DNA from 3 places in the Glycomyces sp. NPDC050141 genome. Region 2 is predicted to be linked to each of the others. Evidence: predicted binding sites of a transcription regulator. Region 2 holds the regulator's gene; each other region holds the start of a gene.

The links. Region 2 encodes HrcA, which represses chaperone genes, less so after heat shock. Its sites were predicted from a motif close to CTTAGCACTCNCNNNNNGNGAGTGCTAAG; they were not measured.
Region 1: groES (co-chaperone GroES) is a predicted target of HrcA. The motif match lies at 2,014-2,042, and genes of this name have one in related genera.
Region 3: groL (chaperonin GroEL) is a predicted target of HrcA. The motif match lies at 1,496-1,524, and genes of this name have one in related genera.

The regions. Positions count from the first base shown of each region.
Region 1 is NZ_JBVJHZ010000002.1:121,973-125,246, forward strand. Features, by position in the region: gene groL (chaperonin GroEL) at 1-1,525, opposite strand, end outside; gene groES (co-chaperone GroES) at 1,581-1,880, opposite strand; gene ACZ60M_RS01850 (class I SAM-dependent methyltransferase) at 2,109-3,263, shown strand; gene ACZ60M_RS01855 (HigA family addiction module antitoxin) at 3,260-3,274, opposite strand, start outside.
Region 2 is NZ_JBVJHZ010000004.1:18,342-21,615, forward strand. Features, by position in the region: gene hemW (radical SAM family heme chaperone HemW) at 1-135, shown strand, start outside; gene ACZ60M_RS03385 (CapA family protein) at 289-1,413, shown strand; gene hrcA (heat-inducible transcriptional repressor HrcA) at 1,524-2,540, shown strand; gene dnaJ (molecular chaperone DnaJ) at 2,556-3,274, shown strand, end outside.
Region 3 is NZ_JBVJHZ010000058.1:10,854-14,127, forward strand. Features, by position in the region: gene ACZ60M_RS23885 (peptide MFS transporter) at 1-320, opposite strand, end outside; gene ACZ60M_RS23890 (hypothetical protein) at 489-1,427, shown strand; gene groL (chaperonin GroEL) at 1,658-3,274, shown strand, end outside.

The DNA of each region.
Region 1 (3,274 bases), on a different contig from region 2:
CGATCGAACCGGCGTTGAGCAGCGCGTTGCGGGTGACCTTCACCGGGTCGAGGATGCCGGCCGCGACCAGGTCCTCGTACTCGCCGGTGGCGGCGTTCCAGCCCTCGCGCCAGCCCTTGCCCTCGACCGCGTTGACGATCACGTCGCCGGACTCGCCGGCGTTGATCGCGATGCGGCGCAGCGGCTCGGACAGGGACTCCTCGACGATCTTGAGGCCCACGCGGGCCTCCGGGTCGTCCAGCTCGATCTTCTCGAGGACGCTGATCGCGTGCACCAGGGCCGCGCCGCCGCCGGCGACGATGCCCTCCTCGACCGCGGCCTTGGTCGCGTTGACCGCGTCCTCGATCCGGTGCTTGCGCTCCTTCAGCTCGACCTCGGTGGCCGCGCCGACCTGGATCACGGCCACGCCGCCCGAGAGCTTCGCGAGGCGCTCTTCGAGCTTCTCGCGGTCCCAGGACGACTCGGTCGTGGAAGCCTGCTGCTTGATCTGCGCGATGCGGGCGTCGACGGTCTCCTTCTCCCCGGCGCCGTCCACGATCGTGGTGGCGTCCTTGGAGACGGTGACGCGGCGGGCCCGGCCCAGGTGCGACAGGTCGGCGGCCTTGAGCTCCAGGCCCACCTCGGAGGAGATGACCTCGGCGCCCGTGAGGGCCGCGATGTCGCCCAGGATGGCCTTGCGGCGGTCGCCGAAGGCCGGGGCCTTGACGGCGCACACGCGAAGGGTGCCGCGCAGGGCGTTCACCGTGAGGGTCGCCAGGGCCTGGCCCTCGACGTCCTCGGCGATGATGAGCAGCGGCTTCGAGGTCTCGACGACCCGCTCCAGCACCGGCAGCAGCTCCTCGATGGAGCCGACCTTGGCGTTGGTGATGAGGATGTACGGGTCCTCGAAGACCGTCTGGCGCGAGTCCTGGTCGGTGATGAAGTTCGGCGAGATGAAGCCCTTGTCGAACTGCATGCCCTCGGTGACCTCGAGGATGGTCTCCAGGCTGGAGCCGTCCTCGACCGAGATGACGCCCTCGGCGCCGACCGCGTCCATCGCCTTCGCGATGAGCTCGCCGATCTCCGGGTCCTGCGCCGAGACGGCCGCGACCTGCGCGATGTGCTCGTGCGAGTCGATCTGGATGGCCTGGGCCAGCAGCTCGTCGGAGACGGCGTTCGCCGCGGCCTCGATGCCCTTGCGGATCGCGATCGGGTTCGCCCCGGCCGTGACCGCCTTGATGCCCGCGCGGCTCATCTTCTGCGCGAGGACCGTGGCAGTGGTGGTGCCGTCGCCCGCGACGTCGTTCGTCTTGGTCGCGACTTCCTTGACCAGCTGCGCGCCGAGGTTGGCGTACGGGTCGGCGAGCTCGATCTCCTTGGCGATCGTCACGCCGTCGTTGGTGATCAGCGGCGCGCCGAAGGAGCGCTGGAGGACCACGTTGCGGCCCTTCGGGCCGAGCGTGACCTTGACGGTGTCGGCGAGCTGGTCGATGCCGTGCAGCAGGTTGTGCCGCGCGTCCTCGGCGAAGTTGAGAATCTTCGGCATGGGTTTCCCTTCCTAAGACACGAAAGGGCCCTTCACGGGAAGGGCCCGATGCGTGCTAGTTCTCGACGACCGCGAGGACGTCGCGCGAGGACAGGACGAGGTACTCCTCGCCGTTGTACTTGACCTCGGTCCCGCCGTACTTGGAGTAGATGACCACGTCGCCGACCTTGACGTCGATCGGGAGGCGGTTGCCCTTGTCGTCGAAGGCGCCCGGGCCCACGGCCAGAACGGTGCCCTCCTGGGGCTTCTCCTTGGCGGTGTCGGGGATGACCAGGCCGGAAGCGGTGGTGGTCTCGGCCTCGTTGGCCTGGACAACGATGCGGTCGCCCAGCGGCTTGATGGCAGCCTTGCTCACTTGGTTTCTCCAAACCTTCGTGTTCAATACGGATGTGCGCCACGACGGCGCGGGTCTCGTCGTCGCGGGTGCCGAGGCACCGGCCCGTGGCTGTTGGCACTCTCGCATCGAGAGTGCCAAGCCGATCATAGCGCTTAGCAATCTCGACCTGCGAGTGCTAAGACGTAAGTTAGTTCGCGCAGGTGGGGACCGTCAACACCGGGTTCCGAACGTCATACCATGAGGCACGTGGACACCAGCCTGCTCGCCGCCCTCAGGGCCCGCCCCGAGCTCCAGACCCGGGCCGCCGACGCCCTGCGCACCGACGGCGACCGGGCCCCCTTGGCCCTGCGGAAGGCCGGGATCGAACCCGACCTCGCGGCGGCGGCGCTGACCCTCGCCGAGCTGAGGGAGAAGGCCCGGGGAAAGTTCGGCGAACGCGCGGCGAAGCTGTACTTCACGCGGGCCGGACTGGAGCAGGCCACCCGGTGGGTCGTCGCGGAACGGCGGGCGGCGCGGTTCGCCCGGCACGCGCAGGCCGTCACGGACCTGTGCTGCGGTCTCGGCACCGAGGCCCTGGCGTTCGCCGAGGCCGGCATGCGGGTCGAAGCCGTGGACATGAACGAGGCGACGGCCGAGTACGCGAGGGCGAACGCCGAGGCGACGGGCCTCCCAGTCGAGATCGCGGTCGGGGACGCACTGGAGACGCCGCTGGCCGAATCGGCCTTCGCCGACCCGGCCCGGCGCTCCGGCTCGACCCGCAACTTCAACCCCGCCGACTACTCGCCGCCCCTCGACCGGGTCCTGGCGCACATGGCGGGAACGAGGTTCGCGGCGCTGAAGCTCGGCCCGGGCATCGACCACGCGTGGATTCCCGAAGGCGCCGAAGCGGAATGGGTCTCGGTGGACCGGGACGTGGTCGAGGCGTGCCTGTGGCTGGGCGAGGCGGCCGAGGTGCCGAGGCGCGCCAGCCTGTGCAAGGCGGGCGAATGGCACGAGCTGACCGGAAGCGGCCAGGAGATCGCGCCGGTCGGCGAGGTCGCCGCATACCTCTACGAACCCGACGGCGCGGTCATCCGGGCCGGCCTGGTGGCCGAACTGGCGGAGCAGTTGGAAGCCCACACGGCGAACGAGACGATCGCCTACCTCTACAGCGACAGGTTGATCGAGACCCCGTTCGCGAGGGCCTGGAAGGTAGAGGAAGTCTGGCCGCTCCACCCGAAGAAACTCAAGGCGCTGCTGGCGGAACGAGGCATCGGCCGCCTGACGATCAAGCAAAGGGGAACGGGCATCGACCCGGCCGCCCTGCGAAAGCAGCTCAAGCTGAAGGGCCCCAACGAAGCGACGCTCGTGGCGACCCGAGTGGGCGACGCCCACGCAGCAATCCTCTGCCAAGAGGCCTAAGCGGCCGCGAA
Region 2 (3,274 bases):
CTGCGTCCGACCGGTAAGGCGGCCGCCGAACACGCAGCCGCCGACGGACTCGCCGTCATCGAAGACGAACGCCTCAAGCTCACGCTGCGCGGTCGGCTCCTCGCGGACGCGGTCGTGAGAGACCTCACCTCCTGACGGCGTTCCGGCCGGTCAACGTTAGATTCGTGAAGGCGAACCGTATTCGCCTATCGTGACGCCCCGCGCGCCTCCCCCTAGAGGCCGCGGCACCTCCCAGGTGACGTCCGCGCACGGACCCCCCAATACGAACACCACCCGGAGCCCGCACCCATGCGCACTGCAACGCCCACACTCGCTCGCCGAGGCCTGCTCGTCGCCGCCTCCGCCGCCGGACTCGCGGCCGCCGCCGCCTGCGGCGAGGAAGAGCCGCCCCCGGTCGAGGACGAAGGCGGCCAGGCCGCCGAGGAGCCCACCTCCGAGGCCCCCTCGCCCGAGCCCCGCGAGATCACCATCACGCACGTGGGCGACACCATGCCCGGCTCCTACCCGAACCAGATGGCCGACGACGGCGGCGCGAGCTTCTTCAGCGGCGTCACCGACATCCTCCACGGCGACGTCGTCATCGCCAACCTCGAAGGCGCCCTCTCCACACAGGAGTTCGACAAGTGCGGCGGCGGCGAGTGCACCTACTTCCGCCTCCCCGGCGAGTACGCGCAGGTCTTCGCCGACGCCGGATTCGACGTCATCAACCAGGCCAACAACCACGGCTGGGACGCCGGACCCGACGGCGCCGTCGAAACCCAGGAAGCCGCCGAAGCCGCAGGCATGCAGGTCAGCGGCATCAAGGACGAAGTCTGCCTCGTCGAGACCGAGAGCGGCCTCACCGTCGGCATCGTCGGCTTCGCGCCCTACAGCTTCTACACCGACCTGCGCGACCTCGACGCCGTCGCCGCCCTCGTCGCCTCCGCCCGGGAGCAGGCCGACATCGTCATCGCCACCGCCCACGTCGGCGCCGAAGGCACCGACCACCGGCACGTCCCCGAAGGCGTCGAGAACTACATCGGCGAAGACCGCGGCAACACCCGCGAATTCGTCCACACCTGCATCGACAGCGGCGCCGACATCTTCGTCGGCCACGGACCCCACGTCCTGCGCGGCATCGAGTGGTACAACGGCAAACTCATCGTCCACTCCCTCGGGAACTTCGGCGGCGGCCAGGGCCTCTTCGCCACCGACGGCCCCCTCGGCCGCTCCGCCGTGCTCACCGCCACCTTCCGCGAGGACGGCACCCTCCTCGCCGCCAACGTCACCGCCACCCGCATGGACGGCGACGGCTACCCGCAGCTCGACGACGACAACGGCGCGTACGACGACTTCAACGAGCTCGCCGACGACTTCGGGGACGCCGGAGTGACCGTCGGCGACGACGGCGCGCTCGTCATCCCCTCTGCCTGACCGCACACGTAGACTGGCACTCCCGGACCGGGAGTGCCAGACTTGAGTCCGGCCGACTGAACCCGGGTCCGGTCCGGGACACACCGAACGACGGAGGGGACGTGGCGGCGATGGACGATCGCAAACTCGAAGTGCTGCGCGCCATCGTCGAGGACTACGTAGCCACCCAGGAACCCGTCGGCTCCAAAGCCGTCTCCCAGCGCCACGCCCTCGGCGTCTCCGCCGCGACCGTCCGCAACGACATGGCCTACCTCGAAGAGGCCGGGTACATCCAGCAGCCCCACACCTCCGCCGGACGCATCCCCACCGCCAAGGGCTACCGCCTCTTCGTCGACCGCCTCGGCAAGATCAAACCGCTCTCGGCCGCCGAACGCCGCGCCGTGCACCGCTTCCTCTCCGAAGCGATGGACCTCGACGACGTCGTCACCCGCACCGTGCGCCTCCTCGCCCAGCTCACCCACCAGGTCGCGGTCGTCCAGTACCCCAGCCTCAACCGCTCCTCCGTGCGCCACCTCGAACTCGTCTCGCTCACCCCGACCCGGCTCATGGTCGTCATGATCACCGACACCGGCCGCGTCGAGCAGCGCTACGTCGAGATGCCCGCCGAACTTAGCGAAGACGACGTCCTCGACCTGCGCCGCCTCGTCAACGAGCAGCTCCAGGGGAAGCCCCTCGCCGACGCCCCGCGCATCATCGCCGACCTCGCCGGACTCGCCCGCCCCGAGCTGCACACCACCGCCTCCGCGCTGGCGCGCGTGCTCCTGGACACGGTCGTCGCGCGCACCGAGGAACGCGTCGCCGTCGCGGGCGCCGCGAACCTGACGCGCCCGGGGAACTTCTTCGCCGGGTCCCTGCGGCCCATCCTCGAAGCCCTCGAGGAGGAGGTCGTGCTCATGCAGCTGCTGGGCCGCGCCGACTCCAACGCGCTCCTCACCGTGCGCATCGGCGACGAGAACAACCTCGACGACTTCCGCGAGACCACCGTGGTCACCGCCGGATACGGACCGGGTTCGGTGGTCGGCCACATGGGCGTCCTCGGACCCACCCGCATGGACTACCCGGGCACGATCGCGGCCGTCCGCGCCGTCGCCCGGTACGTGTCCGAGATTTTGGAACAGAACCGCTGACAGGACAGAGCGCACGTGGCTAAGGACTACTACGGCATTCTCGGCGTCGACCGGAACGCCACCGACGACGAACTCAAGAAGGCGTACCGGAAGCTGGCGCGCAAGTACCACCCCGACGTCAGCGACGAACCGGACGCGCAAGAGCGCCTCCAGGACATCAACGCCGCCTTCGAGGTCCTCATGGACCCGCAGAAGCGCGCCATCGTCGACGCCGGCGGCGACCCGTTCTCCCGCACCGCGAGCGGCGGCGCGGGCGGCGCGCCCTTCATGGGCTTCGAGGACATCATGGACGCCTTCTTCGGCGGCTCCATGGGCGGCTTCGGCCGCCGCGGCCCGCGCTCGCGCACCCGGCCCGGCAACGACGCGCTGCTGCGCCTCGACCTCGACCTCGAGGAGGTCGCGTTCGGCACCGAGTCGACCCTGACCGTGGACACCGCGATCCTCTGCGACTCCTGCGAAGGCTCCTGCACCGAAGGCGACGCCGAACCCCAGACCTGCTCGACCTGCGGCGGCTCCGGCGAAGTCCAAGTCGTACAACGTACGATCCTCGGCCAGGTGCGCACCGCGCGCCCGTGCTCGGCCTGCTCCGGCTACGGCACGATCATCACCGACCCGTGCCGCAAGTGCGGCGGCGAAGGCCGCGTGCGCTCGCGCCGCCGGATCACCGTGAAGGTTCCCGCCGGTGTCGAGGACGGCATGCGCATCCGCCTCTCCGGCGAAGGCGAAGTCGGCCC
Region 3 (3,274 bases), on a different contig from region 2:
ATGTGCCCGGCCATGATGATGATGCCGCCGATGAGGACGCCGCGCCGCGGGCCGAGGATGCGGTCGGCCAGCCACCCGCCGGGCAGCGCCGTCAGGTACACGAGCCCCGAGTACAGCGAGGCGATCGGGACGGCGACGGTGTCATCGAGCCCGAGGCCGTTCTCCGCGATGGAGGCGGTGAGGAAGGTGAGCAGGATGCCCTGCAGGCCGTAGAAGCTGAACCGCTCCCACATCTCGGTCCCGAAGAGGACGGCGAGGCCGCGGGGATGCCCGAAGAAGGTCTTCTCGCGGCCGACGGGACGCATCTCGCGGTGGGACATCGGCGCTCCCAAGGTGCTCGGCGATCCGGCGCGACGTGCGCCGATACCTGCGTACGGTAGTGGCTCGCGCGCGGCCGGGCAGGCGAACGCGCGAACGTGTCATCCCCGAACGGATGCGTTGCAGTCGTTTGTCTGATATGCGCGTTTCATTGGTTTACGATCCGGCCTATGAGCGACGATCCTTACTGGAATGCCGGGCAGCCGGGCGAGCCGTCGGGCCGCTTCTCGGGCGGCGACCCCCTCGTGACCGACACGTTCGAGGGCTGGTGGCACGCGTCCATGGACGTCGTCCAGCGCTCCTGGCGCACGGTCGGGCTCATCCTCCTCATCGGCGTCGTCCTGCCCCGCTGGATTCTCGGCGCCTACAACAACACCGTCCGCACCCCCGACATCGACATCACCCAGACCGACTGGGGCACCGTCGTCCGCGAGGTCAACCCGAGCGCCGCCGTCGGCATCATCGGCGCGATCCTCACCCTCGCCGTCCTCTACGTCTCCGGCTCCGCCGCGCTCGCCGGGGTCCGCACGGCCGCCGCCGAAGCCGCGGGCGGGTTCCTCGCCCTCGGCGAGGCCTTCTCCTTCGGCTTCCGGCGCGGCGGCAAGTTCTTCCTGTGGCTCCTGCTCGCCGGGGTCACCGTCGCCGCCGGCCTCGTCCTGTGCGTCCTGCCCGGCCTGTGGGCGATCTTCGCGCTCAGCCTCATGGCCCCCGCCGCCGTCTTCGAATCCCGCCGCAGCCCCTACGCCCGCTCCATCCAGCTCACGCACTCCGCGTTCTGGGCCGCCCTGGGCCGCATCATCATCGTGGTCCTCGTCGCCTTCGCCGCGAACCTCATCATCGGGCTCGTCGGCCTCCTCCTCGCCGGGGTCTGGCACGCCGTCTTCGCGCCCTGGCTCGCCGCGGTCTTCACGATCCTCACCGAAGCGGTCATGGCCCTGCTCCTGCTCGTGCCCATGATCTGGATTCTCGCCGCGTCCCTGTGCACGTACGCCTGGCTGCGCGGCCGCGCCGAATCGGTCTCCGCCACCTCGCTCTCGGCCGAGGCCGCGGGCGTCGCCGTCGACCCGGTCGACCCAGGCGAGCCCGGACATCCCATGCCGAACCAGTAGCGGCAAGCGAAGAGGCCCGGGCTCCAGCCCGGGCCTCTTTACCTTTCACCACGTGTTCCACGCCCCGGATTGGCACTCTCAAGGCGAGAGTGCTATACCTGGAGCTGGCACTCGCAGCTGGCGAGTGCTAATAAAGCGTTGAGGTGGTCGGGCTCGTGACAGGGCCCGCCGTCGCGGGTTTGCCGCCTCACCGTCGACCACGAACGTTCTCCGAAAGGAAGCCATCGACCATGGCGAAGATGATCGCATTCGACGAGGAGGCTCGCCGCGGGCTCGAACGAGGCATGAACACCCTCGCCGAAGCCGTCAAGGTGACCCTCGGCCCGAAGGGCCGCAACGTGGTGCTCGACAAGAAGTGGGGCGCCCCGACGATCACCAACGACGGTGTCTCCGTCGCCAAGGAGATCGAGCTCGAAGACCCGTACGAGCGCATCGGCGCCGAACTGGTCAAGGAAGTCGCCAAGAAGACCGACGACGTGGCCGGTGACGGCACCACGACCGCCACGGTCCTGGCCCAGGCCCTCGTCAAGGAAGGCCTCCGCGCGGTCGCCGCCGGCGCCAACCCGATCGCCATCAAGAAGGGCATCGAGAAGGCCGTCGCCGCCGTCGTCGAGCACCTCCAGTCCACCTCCACCGAGGTCGAGACCGAGGAGCAGATCGCCTCCACCGCTTCGATCTCCGCCGGTGACGTCACCGTCGGCGCCATCATCGCCGAGGCGATGGAGAAGGTCGGCAAGGAAGGCGTCATCACCGTCGAGGAGTCGAACACCTTCGGCCTCGACCTCGAGCTCACCGAGGGCATGCGCTTCGACAAGGGCTACCTGTCCGGTTACTTCGTGACCGACCAGGACCGCATGGAGGCCGTGCTCGAGGAGCCGTACATCCTCGTCGCGAACCAGAAGATCTCCGCGGTCAAGGACCTCCTCCCGACCCTGGAGAAGGTCACCCAGACCGGCAAGCCGCTCCTGATCATCGCCGAGGACGTGGACGGCGAAGCCCTCCCGACCCTCGTGGTGAACAAGATCCGCGGCATCTTCAAGTCGGCCGCCGTCAAGGCCCCCGGCTTCGGCGACCGCCGCAAGGCCATGCTCGGCGACATCGCGATCCTCACCGGCGGCCAGGTCATCTCCGAGGAGATCGGCCTCAAGCTCGAGAACACCGACATCTCCCTGCTGGGCCAGGCCCGCAAGGTCGTCATCACCAAGGACGACACCATCATCGTCGACGGTGGCGGCGAAGAGGAAGCGATCCAGGGCCGGATCAACCAGATCCGCGCCGAGATCGACAACTCCGACTCCGACTACGACCGCGAGAAGCTGCAGGAGCGCCTCGCGCGCCTCGCCGGCGGCGTCGCCGTGATCAAGGTCGGCGCGGCCACCGAGGTCGAGCTCAAGGAGCGCAAGCACCGCGTCGAAGACGCCGTGCGCAACGCCAAGGCCGCCGTTGAAGAGGGCATCCTCGCCGGTGGCGGCACCGCGCTGGCCCAGGCCGGCGCGATCGCCTTCGACAAGATCGACGCCGAGGGCGACGAGGCGACCGGTGTGGAGATCGTGCGCCGCTCGCTCGGTGCGCCGCTGCGCGCCATCGCCGAGAACGCCGGCCTCGAAGGCGGCGTCGTGGTGGAGAAGGTCCGCAACCTGCCCACCGGCCACGGCCTGAACGCCGCGACCGGCGAGTACGTGGACATGCTCGCCGCGGGCATTCCCGACCCGACCAAGGTCACCCGCTCGGCGCTGCAGAACGCCGCGTCGATCGCCGCGCTGTTCCTGACCACCGAGGCCGTCGTGGCCGACGCCCCCGAGAAGGAAGGCGCCGGCGGCGCCCCCGACATGGGCGGCATGGGCGGC